DNA from 2 places in the Dielma fastidiosa genome. Region 2 is predicted to be linked to the other one. Evidence: a T-box and tRNA genes for the amino acid it is inferred to sense, from the RefSeq annotation. Region 2 holds a T-box; the other holds one or more tRNA genes.
The links. A T-box is a leader RNA that pairs with one kind of tRNA and senses whether it is charged. The one in region 2 lies ahead of cysS (cysteine--tRNA ligase), so its partner is inferred to be a tRNA-Cys.
Positions count from the first base shown of each region.

Region 1: it encodes a tRNA-Cys, which carries the amino acid that the T-box ahead of cysS (cysteine--tRNA ligase) is inferred to sense. The anticodon was not compared.

Region 1 covers NZ_QRQL01000001.1:208,204-215,729, forward strand. Annotated here, with positions in the region: gene ffh (signal recognition particle protein) at 1-389, opposite strand, end outside; gene DWZ33_RS01105 (hypothetical protein) at 494-868, opposite strand; gene DWZ33_RS01110 (type II secretion system protein) at 931-1,305, opposite strand; partial or broken gene DWZ33_RS01115 (type II secretion system protein) at 1,351-1,704, opposite strand; gene DWZ33_RS01120 (putative RNA methyltransferase) at 2,065-2,844, opposite strand; gene DWZ33_RS01125 (leucine-rich repeat protein) at 2,838-3,551, opposite strand; gene DWZ33_RS01130 (hypothetical protein) at 3,609-3,896, opposite strand; tRNA gene DWZ33_RS01135 (tRNA-Leu) at 4,025-4,111, opposite strand; tRNA gene DWZ33_RS01140 (tRNA-Cys) at 4,115-4,188, opposite strand; tRNA gene DWZ33_RS01145 (tRNA-Leu) at 4,216-4,302, opposite strand; gene DWZ33_RS17910 (ABC transporter substrate-binding protein) at 4,426-5,499, opposite strand; gene DWZ33_RS17915 (ABC transporter permease) at 5,496-6,293, opposite strand; gene DWZ33_RS01155 (ABC transporter permease) at 6,293-7,132, opposite strand; gene DWZ33_RS01160 (ABC transporter ATP-binding protein) at 7,136-7,526, opposite strand, start outside.
Region 2 covers NZ_QRQL01000004.1:293,791-301,316, forward strand. Annotated here, with positions in the region: gene DWZ33_RS10935 (ATP-dependent Clp protease proteolytic subunit) at 1-366, opposite strand, end outside; gene gap (type I glyceraldehyde-3-phosphate dehydrogenase) at 502-1,515, shown strand; gene DWZ33_RS10945 (heavy-metal-associated domain-containing protein) at 1,872-2,099, shown strand; T-box leader at 2,131-2,330, shown strand; gene cysS (cysteine--tRNA ligase) at 2,368-3,702, shown strand; gene DWZ33_RS10955 (Mini-ribonuclease 3) at 3,702-4,085, shown strand; gene rlmB (23S rRNA (guanosine(2251)-2'-O)-methyltransferase RlmB) at 4,087-4,812, shown strand; gene DWZ33_RS10965 (sigma-70 family RNA polymerase sigma factor) at 4,838-5,461, shown strand; gene rpmG (50S ribosomal protein L33) at 5,502-5,651, shown strand; gene secE (preprotein translocase subunit SecE) at 5,663-5,839, shown strand; gene nusG (transcription termination/antitermination protein NusG) at 5,847-6,395, shown strand; gene proC (pyrroline-5-carboxylate reductase) at 6,461-7,264, shown strand; gene rplK (50S ribosomal protein L11) at 7,411-7,526, shown strand, end outside.

The DNA.
Region 1 (7,526 bases), on a different contig from region 2:
GCCTTTTTCTTCTTCAGTACATTCGCAATCTTTGCGGAAGCCGTAGTTTTACCAGTACCCTGCAAACCAACCATCATGATAGTTGTAATACCGCTGGACTTAAAATTGATTGACGCCTCAGAAGTACCTAATAATTCAACAATCTCATCATGAACGATTTTAACAACCATCTGACTTGGATTCAGCGAAGACATAACATCTGCGCCCAAAGCCTTTTCCTTTACATGATCAATAAAATCCTTAACTACCTTATAGTTAACATCCGCTTCCAATAATGACATACGCACTTCACGCAGCATGTCATTCATATTTTTCTCAGTTAATTTCCCTTTACCTGTAATATCTCTAAACGCTTTATTCAAACGATTCGTCAATGATTCAAACGCCATAAAATCTCCACCTTTCAGCTTTATTTATTATAACAAAGAATAGTAGAAGTGAAAAGAAGAAAAAAGAAGATACACATGAAATGTACCTTCCCAATAGAATTTAATCAATAATTACCGCACAGAATATCTTCGCCATCTAATGTTTCACAAGCTATACCATCTTTAACATAAGACACATAAGTTACTGACTTGCCATCATCGCTTAAAGTAATACTGATCTGATCTATACTGAAACCAGCCCCCAGCTTCTCAGCAACCCTTTCAGTGAAATTATCCTTAGTAATTCCTGCATCATATTCCTTAGTGAAGAGAATCTGATCCGCAACGATCCAAACCGTATGGGTATTAGCTCTTGCGACCTGAACCTTTACACCCTTGGAATAATTTCTTAATTGTATACCTAAAAATATGACTAAGATACAGAGTAAAGAAACAGCGATAATTAACCAATTAAAATGAAAAACTTTTTTCTTTTTCATAAATTACCCCTTGAAAGCTGACAGTATAATGATTCACTTATTATTTCTCCAATAATAAGCACTCATTGATCTGTACAAACAAAATCAGTCCCATTGGTTGTTTCGCAAGTATAATCACCTGTCTTATAGGCAACATCGGATACCATGTAATTATGATCAAAAGCAACAGACACTTCATCAGCATCAAAGCTTGTACCTAATTTATCCATTACATCTGCTTTAAATACAGCTTCATCAAATTCAGTGTATTTATACTGATAAGATACTTCAACTGCTTTGGCCGCTGACCAAACTGTTCTAGTATTAGCTCTTGCGACCTGCATTTTGGCATCATTTGCATAACCCATAAACTGTGGCACTAAAAATAATGCCAATATCCCCAAGATAGCGATAACTACAATCAATTCGATTAAAGTAAAGCCTTTTTTATTTTTCATAAAGTTACCTCTTAAAAAGAACACACAGAAGTGTGTTCTATAAAATTAATTATTAGGACAAGCAGTGCCACTGAATGTTACGCCATTATACGAACAATTTTCGTAAGTAACACTCGTAATTTTTGTAGGTTTATCATTATTATCAAATACAATTGTAATATTTGCCTTCTTAAAAGAATCTCCTAATTGCTTCGCTGCATCTTCTGTAATATTCAAATCCTTGATATATTCACTCTTAGTTAAGGCAGCATTAGCAGCTGACCATACAGAACGAGTGTTAGCTTTTGCAACTTGTTCTTTTGCATCCTGACTATACCCCATAAACTGCGGTACCAAGAACAGTGCCAAAATACCCAAAATAGCAATAACTACAATCAATTCAATCAATGTAAAACCTTTTTTGTTTTTTTAAATTTTTCATTTTCTTACCCTCCAGTTTTTTTTCATGAAAAACTACCAATTTTTGAGATTGGTATACCCATTACTAACCATATCCTTTAATAATTATATCTCACAAAGGATATAACATCAAGTGATTAAATATAAATAAAACAATAATGCGCACAAACAGACACCTCATCAGCATAAACCTCTAAATTTGACGCAAACACTCTGATTAAGGCTCGTTGAAATATATTATTACATTTATTCATATCGATTAGATTAAAGGCAATAATCTTACGTCTACATTATACAATTTACACAAACTATCGTTAAGTCCCATTCGTTTATCGGTAATGAAATGTCATAATTCGGACATTATTTTTGATATAAATCAATCAAAAAATCGATTTCAGTTGATAATTCGGTTAACGTATTCAAGCGAGCTGCTGATACCTGGCTCGTTTTCCAATAATAAGGCGTCATCATGAATAATGCCTTGATCTGATCATTAGATATTAAATGAATCTGATCTGTTACATTTACTCTTTGAATGTGCGTTAAACCCTTTAATTCAACGCTTTCTTCTTCATTGTCATAAACCTCATCATAAAGCACTTCCTTGAGTCCGTGCAGATGCTTGGCACCCGGCCCTACCTTAATCAGAATACCGCCCTTTTTCAAGATTCGGTTTATCTCATCAACGGGTGTCGGTGCAAAAATATTGACCACACAATCCGCGCTGGCATCACCAATCGGCATATCAAAGATCGAAGCGATCGCATAAATGGTATCCTGATCCAGCTTTGCCGCGGTATTCAATGCCGGTTTGCTTAAATCAAAAGCTATGATTTGATTGCCGCAATCATGAAACTGTCTTGTATAATAGCCCTCTCCGCAGCCTGCGTCAATCAGCATATCCGGCTTTATTTCCTTCAGCAGCTCAATCAGTTTATCAGCCAGCACCTGATAATAACCGGCAGATAAAAACAAGGTTCTGGCATCAACCATTTCCTTAGAATCACCGCTGATTTTCTGATTGCCCAACACCAGATTTACATACCCTTTTTTCGCAATATCATAGGAATGTCTTGCTGAACAGTGATATGTTTTCTCATACCTGACAAGCGGCAGTCTGCATTTGGGACAAACTAACATTGGTTCTTCCCCTTTTCATAATAGATGCCGTCAAAGTCTTCAAAGGTAACTGATTTATAACCATTTTCATCCTTTTCATAGATAATCATATCAAAATGCTCATCAGTATGCATAAATACTGTATTGCCGTTTTTAGTTACAATCTCGGTGAAGTCATCTTCGTTCTGATCATGATTTAATCGTGTATCAAAGATAAAGCTCGATTCCTTCTTTATCTTCCAATATAATTCACCATAGATTGATTTAACTTCAATATAGATGATTTCATCACCTTTTAATGATGCGTTTAATTCAGCAAAAGCATTGGCAATATCGGAAACCACCTCATAACCGTCCGGCAGATCCAAGGAAAGCAGCATGCCGCTGTAACATTTATAGCCAGCATACGGCACTACGATCCGTTTGATTGGATTATTCGCAAAGGCATCCTTCGCTATCCGCGGTATTTCTGCACGTTCAAACACAATTTTCTCGATTTTATTATTCGCGAAAGCACGGCTTTCAATTACCTTCATTTTCTTATGAAAAACAACTTTTCTCAGATAATTGCCGGCAAATGTTTCTTCACCGATCCGTGTTGCTTTTTCACCTAATTCAATATTCATTAAGCTTTTATTCATAAAGTCTGAACCGCTGATATCCAATAAAAAATCACTGAAATAAGCAGTCCCATCCTTTAATAAATAATATTTTTTATCAACTGCCATTTAGATCACACCCTTCTTTCATATTATACCATTTTTTACTATCACGAAGAATGAAAATTATTTTCTTGATAATGGTTTAAGTGTTACCGGTACAAAAACATAAAGAATCAGATATTTAGCCGGTATAAAGCCGGCAATCATGATTATTAGAATAATATATGGGTTATTGATATAATTCACTAATTCCAAAGTAATAGAGCTTAAGACAAGACAGTAGATAATCATAAGCGCGATACTTTTTATCGTATTCAGTTTAACCTCATAATTCCTGCCGCAGTTTGGGCACCGAACCTGTTTATCTGTCATTTTAACTTTCATTTTAGTTTTGCATTGTGGACATTGCATCAGCATCACCTGCTTTCTATTTAATTGTACTTGAATTTAAGTGACTTAGCAACCGGAGGCTGTTTTAAGCACAAAAAAGCTGTAATTTTCAGAGGAACTCCTACTTGTTACAGCTTCTGTCTATCGAATGGTGGGGCCGGGGGGACTTGAACCCCCACGGGATCGCTCCCAACGGATTTTAAGTCCGTTGCGTCTGCCTATTTCGCCACGGCCCCAACTGGAGGTACCAATCAGATTTGAACTGATGATCACAGAGTTGCAGTCTATTGCCTTACCACTTGGCTATGGTACCATACCTATTTAATTGTTTTACAATGAATGGTGGGGCCGGGGGGACTTGAACCCCCACGGGATTGCTCCCAACGGATTTTAAGTCCGTTGCGTCTGCCTATTTCGCCACGGCCCCAAAACTTTTCATTGCTCGTCTATTATATTAAATTTAATCAGAAAATGCAACAGCTTTTCACACTTTTTTAGAAAAAAAGAGCAAAAACATTTCTGTCTCTGCTCCCCTTTTATCTATTCAGTTTTATTGAGCCTTTACTTTAAGCCATAATTCAGCCAGTTTGCTGACCATTTCCGCATTATAAACAAAGACTTCATCTTTAGCATAACCAACTCTTGGCAGATAGGCTTCATTGTCTTCATATAAGCCGCCTGGCGCTGTCATATCATCTAATACTTCCTGATTGCTTGATGCATAGCCAACTTCTTCAGAATTGCCGTATGATGCTTCATAAGTCAACACATAGTTGATAAATTCATTAGCTAATTTAGGATTCTTGGCATTCGCTGGAATAACCATGCCGTCAGACCAGATATTTGTTCCCTCATTCGGCTGGAAATAACGCATATCTTCATTTTCAGAAAGAATATAAGCAGCATCGCCTGAGTAAACAACCGCAAGATCCTTCATGCCATTAACCATGTTGTCAATAACCTCATCGGTAACATAAGCCGGGTCCATTGTATTGTTGATCTGTGACAGCCATTCATAGGCAGCCTGAATTTCAGTATCATCAGAGCTGTTCATTGAATAGCCCAGATTTTTAAGCGCGATCATAAATGAATCACGTTCTGAGTCATACATATAAATGCGGCCCTTGTAATCTGTATCCTGAAGAATAGCATAACCCTCTTTTTCTACTTTTTCACTTGGCACATTGGCTGAATTGTATACAATCCCTACACTGCCCCAGAAATAAGGCGCGGAATAAGTGTTATCTGGATCATAAGGCAGGTTTTTAACCCCCTCTGCCAGATTTGCAAGATTAGGAATCATTGATTTATCAAGCTCCTGAAGCATATTTTCTTTAACCAGACGTTCAATCATGTAATCGGAAGGAACCAGTACATCATATGAATCACCGGCCTGTAATTTAGTATACATTTCTTCATTGGAATTAAAGTATTCTACAACGACCTTTACACCAAACTCTCTTTCAAAATCAGGAATTAAATCTTCACCCATATAGGCACCCCAGTTATAGAGCTTTAATGTATCTGAACCATATTTTTCAACAGCATCGCTGGAGCCATTGGAAGAGGAACAGCCGCTTAACAGCAGCATGGCGCTTGTTAGTACAGCAAGTGTTTTTTTCATATTCTCTTTTTCTCCTTTTTATCTTTTAAAAGTGGTACAACATTGGCTAAAATCAGTCCAATGGTAATAATAACGATAATAATTGTCGATAATGCATTGATGGATGGATTGATGCGTTTTGACATCGTCCATACCAGCGTTGAAATATTGTTGACGCCATTGCCGGTAACGAAATAAGAAATAACAAAGTCGTCAAATGACATTGTAAAGGCAATTAACGCGCCGGATACGATTCCCGGCATAATCTGCGGTACGATGACCTTTGTCAATGCCTGCCATGGTGTAGCGCCTAAATCCATTGCCGCTTCCGTAAGGTTTGGATCAAGTGTTCTCAGCTTTGGTGTGACGCTTAATATTACATAAGGAATACAGAACATAATATGCGCCAGCAGCAAAGTGACAAAGCCTTTTTCTATCCCTTTGATTGATGCAAAGAGCATCAGCAGGCCAACTGCGGTAACAATTTCCGGGTTCATAATCGGCAGATTGTTGATTTGTTCGACAATATTCTGTACGATCCTTTTTGATTTAGATAAACCAATCGCGGTAATCGTACCGACGATGGTTGATACAACCGTGGCAATAATCGCGATGATAAAGGTATACCAAATGGCTTCCATCATCGTGCGGTCGGCAAACATTTTTTCATACCAGCGCAATGAGAAGCCGCTGAAATGAGTTAATGATTTAGTTTCATTAAATGAGAAGAAAATCGTATAAATAATCGGCAGATAGAAGAATATCAGCATTAAAACAATATAAATATTGAAAATAGGCTGTTTCTTTTTCTTCATTAGATACGCCCCCTTCCATTCGACGGGTCTTTATCTACTTTCTTAGTCAGATACATCAGGAACATGATGATGACCGCTAAAATCAAAGACAGTGCCGATCCGGCATTCCAATCGCCGGATTTCAGGAATAAGGTTTCAATAATATTTCCGACGTTGGAGAATTTACCGCCGCCGATCAATGACGTAATGGTAAAGGTAGATACCGCCGGTAAGAAAACTAAGGTAATACCGCTGACTACACCCGGCAAAGATAAAGGCAGGGTGATTTTTCTGAATGCCTCAAGCGGTGTCGCCCCTAAATCACTGGCAGCTTCCAGATAGCTTTTATCCATTTTAGTCAGTGATGTATAAATCTGCAGAATCATAAACGGAATAAAATTATAAATCATAACAAAGACAACCGCTGCCTCAGTATGAATCATTTTTACCGGGCCAATGCCAATCAGCCCCAGCAAGGTATTAAACAAGCCGTCATCCTGAAGCATTCCCATCCACGCATACGTTCTTACTAACATATTGATCCACATCGGCAAGGTAATCAGCAGTACCAAAAGAGTCTGCGTTTTTTCATTGCAGCGTGAGATCGCATAAGCCGCCGGATAGCCAAGCAGGATACAAAAGAAGGTTGTCACTACGGCAATCCGCATTGAACGGATCAGCACATCGATATAGATTGGTTCCACAAAGAATTTAGCAAAATTATCCAAGGTAAAATTCAAGGTTACAACACTGTTCCCTTCCTTGGTAATGCCATACATAAAGATAAACAGCATCGGTATAACGATCATGACCGACATCCATACAATGTATGGAATCGTCATCTTTCTAAACTGCTTCATAGCTTAATAGCTCCCTGACTTACTCATGATATGAATATCTTCAGGCTCAAATTTAAGACCGACAACACTGTCAACTTCGGCATAATCTGTCGTATCTACCTTATATTCATAACCACTCGTTTTAAAGGTCACATAATAAGTTCCAGGTACAATCGTTTCCGGATCAAAATCATAATCAACAGTGGTAATTTCTACTTTAATATCTTCATCAAGATCCCATGCCTGCGCGTTTGCCCAGATTTTTAAATCAGTATCCAAGGCGACACTGTCCTGAATCTCATCTACTTTTTTAAAGAAATTCTCAGCGAAAATCTCTTCGCCGTATTCTTTAGATACCACGCGGTTTTGATCCTTAACAATCATATTAACTGTAACGGAAGTACCGTTTGAGGTT
Region 2 (7,526 bases):
GTGGATCATTACTTCGCAGTTGCTCAGGATCAGCCGTTTGCCTTTTGTGCCGGCAGCCAGTAAGATCGAAGCCATGCTCGCGCAGCAGCCCATGCCGATCGTCGACACATCGCAGCTGATGTGGTTCATGACATCATAGATTGCCAAGCCGCTGGAAATGCTGCCGCCGGGTGAATTGATATACATTAAAATATCATCATTATTCAGTGATGACAGATATAAAAGCTGGGCAGTGATTGAGGCTGCCATCTCATCATTTACTTCACCGACACATAAAATAATGCGTTCCTTTAATAAACAGGAGTATAAGTCATAGACCCGTTCAACATTCGCTGAACGCTCAATAACTGTGGGTATAAAACTCATTAAATCCCTCCAATCTTTATAGAGTATGCACATAGGTGCATGTTTAATACAAAAAGGCTAAAGTGAAAGAGTTCACAATTGACATTTCTATAAAATATCGTATAATAATATTGTTATAAAAGGAGGACTTTTAAAATGACAGTAAAAGTTGCTATTAATGGATTTGGACGTATCGGTCGTTTAGCATTCAGACAAATGTTCGGTGCTGAAGGTTACGAAGTTGTAGCTATCAACGATTTGACTAGCCCTAAGATGCTTGCTCACTTATTAAAATATGATTCAGCACAAGGCACATATGGTTTAGCTGACAAAGTTACAGCTGGTGAATCATCAATCACAGTTGACGGAAAAACTATCGAAATCTACAAGGAAGCTGATGCTAAGAACTTACCTTGGGGTAAATTAGGTGTAGACGTTGTACTTGAATGTACTGGTTTCTATACTTCAAAAGAAAAAGCTTCTGCTCATATCGCTGCAGGTGCTCGTAAAGTTGTTATCTCTGCTCCAGCAGGAAACGATCTGCCTACAGTTGTTTACAATGTAAACCACAACATCTTAAAACCAGAAGATACAGTAATTTCTGCAGCTTCTTGTACTACTAACTGCTTAGCTCCTATGGCTAAAGCATTAAATGACTTAGCACCTATTCAGAGTGGTATCATGACTACTGTTCACGCATACACTGGTGACCAAATGACATTAGACGGACCTCAAAGAAAAGGCGATTTAAGACGTTCTCGTGCTGCTGCAGTTAACATCGTTCCTAACTCAACAGGTGCTGCTAAAGCTATCGGTTTAGTAATTCCTGAATTGAACGGTAAACTGATCGGTTCTGCACAGCGTGTTCCTGTTCCTACAGGTTCAACTACTATCTTAGTAGCTGTTGTTGACGGTGAAGTAACTGTTGATCAAGTAAATGCTGCTATGAAGGCTGCTGCTAATGAATCATTCGGTTACAATGAAGACGAAATCGTTTCTTCTGATGTTATCGGTATCAAATACGGTTCATTATTCGATGCAACTCAAACAATGGTACACAAGATGGAAAACGGAACTACTCAGGTTCAGGTTGTTTCTTGGTACGATAATGAAAATTCATACACTAGCCAAATGGTTAGAACTATCAAATACTTCTCTGAATTAGCTTAATTCACTGAATATTCAAGGGTGACTGGAAACGGTCATCCTTTTTATGTAAAATTTTTGCTTTATTAATTCAATCACAAATAAAATACATACAAGGAAGCACTTACCCGCTTTTATTTAATTATGTTAACTGTTCAGCACCCGTAATATTTAGTCAAAACATCGGGTGAACTTCACAAAATAATGGCTAAGTAAGGGCTTTTTTATGTAAATTGCTCTAAAAACATTAATTAATTACTAAAAATGTTAAAATTTTCCTTTATTTTTTTAAATTCATATAATAAAATGAACACCTACCCTAAAAGTTGGGTAGACTACTATGGACATGTTTTGTCCATATAAGGTTTGGAGGAAAATTTATGACAAAAGTTATTAAATACTATATACCGCTGCTGAATAATCAGAAAAATTCTGATGAGTTATGTCAGAGCTTGAAGGAAATTGATGGCGTTGTGGCAATCGATACGGATCTGCAGCGCAAGAAATGCTCAATTACCTACAAGAATCATGTAGAGCTGGTTGATATTGTTACGGCTATTGAAAAACTGAATGTTGAGTATTACTTCTTATCAAGAGAAATGATTTGAAAATTCTGATGATAGTTGTTATACTATATTAAACAAACCAGTAATAGGGGAATAGTAAGCAGTAGAGCTGATTTACAGAGACAGCGGAAGGGTGGAAACGCTGAATGAGCGACTTGCTGAATGCACCTCTTAGGGTTCTTTCGATATGTAGAAGGAAACGTTGCCGGCGTTAACGGTCAGAGTGGAATTTATTTCAATTAGAGTGGAACCGCGTGTTGAAGCGTCTCTATACAGGGGCGCTTTTTTATTTGTTAAAGGAGAGAGAAACATGAAATTATTTAATAGTCTGCATAATAAAGTAGAAGCATTTAAACCGATGAATGAAAATGAAGTGAGCATGTATGTCTGCGGACCAACGGTTTATAACTATCCGCATATTGGCAATGCCCGGCCGATCATTGTATTTGATACATTAAAAAAGACTTTTGAAGCATTGGGTTACAAGGTTAAATTTGTTTCTAATTTTACCGATGTTGATGATAAAATCATTAAAAAGGCAATTGAAATGAATGTTGATGAGAAAACGATCACTGAGCATTTCATCAATGCTTATAATGCGGATCGTCAGTCTTTGAATGCAGATCTGCCGGATGTGACGCCAAAGGTTACGGAGACAATGGATGAAATTATTGATTTCATAAAACTTCTGGTAGATAAAGGCTTTGCGTATGAGATTGATGGTGATGTTTATTTCAGAGTTAATAAAATTGATGATTATGGCCAGCTCAGCAATCAGCAGATCGAGGATTTGATGGTAGGCGCGCGTATCGATGAAAACGCGTTAAAGGAAAACCCGCTTGATTTTACCTTGTGGAAAAAGACTGAGGAGGGAATTAAATGGGATTCACCTTGGTCTAAGGGACGTCCGGGCTGGCACAGTGAATGTGTGGTTATGATTAACAATGAATTCCATCAGCATCAAATCGATATTCACGGCGGCGGCATGGATCTCAAATTCCCGCATCATGAAAATGAGATTGCTCAGTCTGAAGCGGCTTATGGTACGCATATCGCGAATTACTGGCTGCATAATGGCATGGTCAACATCGACGGTGAAAAAATGTCTAAATCCTTGGGTAATGTAATCTGGGTTAAAGATATCGTGGAAAAGCTGGGCGGCAATGTCGTAAGATGGCTGATGCTGTCAGCGCATTACCGTGCACCGTTAAATCTGAATGATCAGGCGGTTGAAACAGCACAGACAGAATTAGAGAAAATCAAGACATCACTGAAACAGGCTTATGTTAAGTTAGGGCTTGCGGGTATTGAATTGACCGGTAATCCGGATGAAACACTCTGGCAGGCATTTCTTGACGCGATGAGTGATGATTTGAATACGCCTAATGCCTTTAAAGCTTTGTTTGATACGAATAAGCAGCTGAATGCGGCGGTGCGTACACGAGAGATTGATTATGGCCGTGTGGCTGCTTTGGTGATTACGATTGAAAAGATGCTTTATGTGTTAGGTATTAAGCTTGACCGCATTGTTTTAAGTGATGATGATAAGGATGTTTTCGCAAACTGGAACCAAGCTAAGGCGGAAAAGAATTTCGAAGCTGCTGATCAATACCGTGCTGTCTTAATGGAAAGAGGTCTGCTGTAATGGAAATCGTTCCTTACAATGGTACGACCCTGGCATTTATCGGCGATGCGGTGATGACGCTGAAGGTGCGTGAGCTGCTTGTATCAAGAGGTCTGCAGAAACCTAATGAACTGCAGCGTATGACAGCGAAATGGGTCAGTGCCAAGGCACAGGCTTATTATCTGATGACGCTGATTGATAAAGGCTTCTTTACCGAAGAAGAATTAGCAATCATCCGCCGCGGCCGCAACGCGCAGACCGCTTCCATTGCCAAAAATGCCGATGTAGCTACGTATCGGCTGGCTACCGGGCTTGAGGCTATCTGGGGTTATTATCAGCTAAGCGGTGAATTGTTGAGAATGGAACAGCTTTGGAACGAAATTGTTATGTTAGGAGCGCAATAATATGGCACAATATGTATACGGGAAGAATGTCGTGAAGCAGCTGCTGAATGACGATAAAAAGATTTATGAGGTATTGATTCAGGAAGGGATGAAGGATCGTTCTTTTGAAGACTTACTGAAACAGAAAAAGATTCCGGTGCGCGTGCTGAATAAGAAGAAGCTTGAAGCATTGCTTAAAACTGATCATCATCAGGGAATCGCGGCAAGCATTGATGAATATAAAACTTATTCAGTTGATGAGATTTTAAAGGCTGTACCAGCAGGCAAAACCCCGTTATTAGTCATGCTGGACGGTCTGGAAGATCCGCACAATCTGGGAGCCATTCTTAGAACGTGTGACTGTGTCGGTGCTGACGGCGTGATTATCGGCAAGCATCGCAGTGTACAGCTTACGCCGACGGTTGCTAAGGTATCTACCGGTGCTATCGATACGGTGAAGGTTGCTGTAGTAACGAATCTGGTTCAGACAATCAAGGATTTAAAAGAGAAGGGGTTTTGGGCAGTTGGTGCTGATGCGCATGAGGCTAAAGATTATCGCGAGGGACAGTATGATGTGCCGCTGCTGTTAGTCATTGGCTCAGAGGGCTTTGGCATCTCCAATTTGGTGCGGAAAAATTGTGATTACTGCATTGCTTTGCCGATGGCAGGCAGTGTTACATCGCTGAATGCGTCAGTTGCCTGCTCAATCCTGCTTTATGAGATTTACAGTCATCGCCATCCGCTTTAGTAATTAAAAATGAGGTGGGCAGGGAATGGAAACAATGAATGATTATGAGCTTTTGTATTTGATGAGTGAACAGGATGAGGAAGCGCAGAAGCTGCTGATTAAGCTTTATGAACAGCGGATTGAGAGGATTATACGCAAAACGGTATCCAGCGGCGGCGGTAAGCATCTTCGCAGTGATGAATTTCATGATCTTAAATCAAAATGTATGCTGTCGCTGATTGAAGCGGTAAATCAGTATCATGATGAAACCGGAGTGCCTTTTTCTTATTACGCATCCTTATGCATTACTACATGTGTGCGTTCATACTTGCGGAAGACGCGTTCGCAGGCTAACTATATGTTTGCGACATGTACTTCCTTGGATTTAGATTTAAGCGAGGATGAGGGCTGTTACCTGATTTCCCTGGTACAAAATAATCAGGCTGAGTTTGATCCTAAATGGAGTTTTGAATTAAAAGAAGCACAGAATAAGGTAAAAGAAGTAGAAGCGCAGCTCAGTGAAGATGAACGTCAGATCTGGCTGCTGCGCAAGGCTGGCTGTACTTATCGTGAAATTGCTGAAAAAAGCGGTCATACGGTTAAACATGTCGGTTATATCCTGCATAAGATAAAAAAGATTTTAGCTGGAATAATTGACTATCAAAAGTGATTGTGATAAAGTTAATAGGCATACGAAAGAGGTGAAACACATGAAAGATAAGGTTATCTTGACATGTACTGTTTGTCTTTCTCGTAATTATACGACGACTAAAAATAAAAAAACGCATACGGAACGAATCGAATTGAAGAAATACTGTCCTAAATGCGGACAGCATACGATTCACAAGGAAACAAAATAGGAGGGCAATTTATGAAGTGGTTTAGTATCTCAGGAATTATACAGGAATTGCAGCGCGTGCGCTGGCCGAAGCTCGGTGAGCTTGCGAAGAAGTCAGGAATCGTACTGTTATTCACAGCTTCATTCGCATTGTTCTTTGTTCTTTGTGAATTCATCGCAGTGTCTTTTATAAGATTTATTGGAATGTAGGTGTATCATGGAAGATATTAAGCGCGAATGGTATGTAGTTAATACATATGCCGGACATGAAAATAAAGTAAAAGAAAATCTTCAAAGACGTATTGATACAATGAATCTGCAGGATTATCTGTTTCAGATCATTGTAGCTGAAGAAAAAGAAATTGAATTCAAGAATGGTAAAAAGGTAGAAAAGACTTATAATCTATTCCCTGGTTACTTATTCGTTGAAATGGAAATGACAGATGAAGCTTGGTATGTTGTGCGTAATACACCAGGTGTAACTGGATTTATCGGATCATCTGGGGGCGGTGCGAAGCCTTTCCCGGTTGCTGAGGATGAAATGGAGTCTATTCTCCGTCGTTTAGGAATTCGTGAGACAAAAGTACAGATCGATTTTGCTGTCGGCGACCGTGTGAAGATCTTAACAGGAGCTTTCCAGGGCGTTGAGGGTAGTGTTGAATCATTAAATGATGAAACGCAGGTAGCTACTGTGCTGACTATTCTGTTTGGCCGTGAAACACCAACGGAAATCAGTTACGGCGATCTTGAAAAAATCGAATTTTAAGAGGACTTAGTCCTCTTTTTTCTTTAGGTGTGATATGATGGAAGCAGAAATCAGGAGATGAACATATGAGAAATATTGGTTTTATTGGCTGCGGAAATATGGGCGGCGCTATTTTAAATGGCATATTAAAGGGTGGTTTGCTGGCCCCAGAGCACATTTTTATCCATACGGCTACTCCAGCTAAGCGAGAGGAACTGGCGGCAAAGCTTCATGTCTGCGCGGTAAACAGCAATCGTGAGGTTGTTGAAAACGCAGATTTAATCATCTTGGCGGTTAAGCCTTATCTGTTTGATGAAGTGTTTGCGCAGATCAAGGAGGCGCTTAGCGAGGATAAGGTATTGATCTCTGTGGCTGCCGGTCAGAGTCTGGCGAATATGGAGAAGCTGAGCAGTGCGGAAACAAAGATCATCCGCACGATGCCTAATACCCCGGCTTCAGTGGGCGAAGGAATGAGCGCGGTTACCCCGAATAAGAACTGTACCCAAAAGGATATTGAAGAAACGATGGCAATCTTCACAAGCTTTGGCAAGGCGGAAATAATCCCTGAACATCTAATGGATGCAGTACCGGCGGTCAGCGGATCATCACCGGCTTATATTTTTATGCTGATTAACGCGTTGTGCGATGGCGCGGTGCGTGACGGTATGTCAAGATCCATGGCCTTAACCTTTGCTGCTCAGGCAGTCTTAGGCTCGGCAAAGATGGTGCTTGAAAGCGGCATTCATCCGGAACAGTTAAAAGACATGGTCTGCTCACCAGGCGGCACAACGATTGAAGCGGTTGCTAAATTAGAAGAAAAAGGCTTCCGGGATGCGGTTTTGGCAGGTATGAAGGCATGCACTGACCGCTTAAAGGAAATGAATTCCTAAAAGTTTCAAAAAAGTATTGATTTTATCGGCTTTATACGATAAACTATTAAATGCACGCAATGTGCGTTTTTATTCATGCGTGGGAGAGCGAGCAACCGTTCATAAAACCACAGCATAAGACAAACAAAATATAGGAGGTGTGTCTTGTGAGTAAGAAAGTTGCAAAAATCTGCAAATTACAATTCCCTGCAGGGGGAGCTAAACCAGGACCGGCGCTTGCATCAGCAGGTATCAACATGCCGCAGTTCTGTTCAGCATTCAA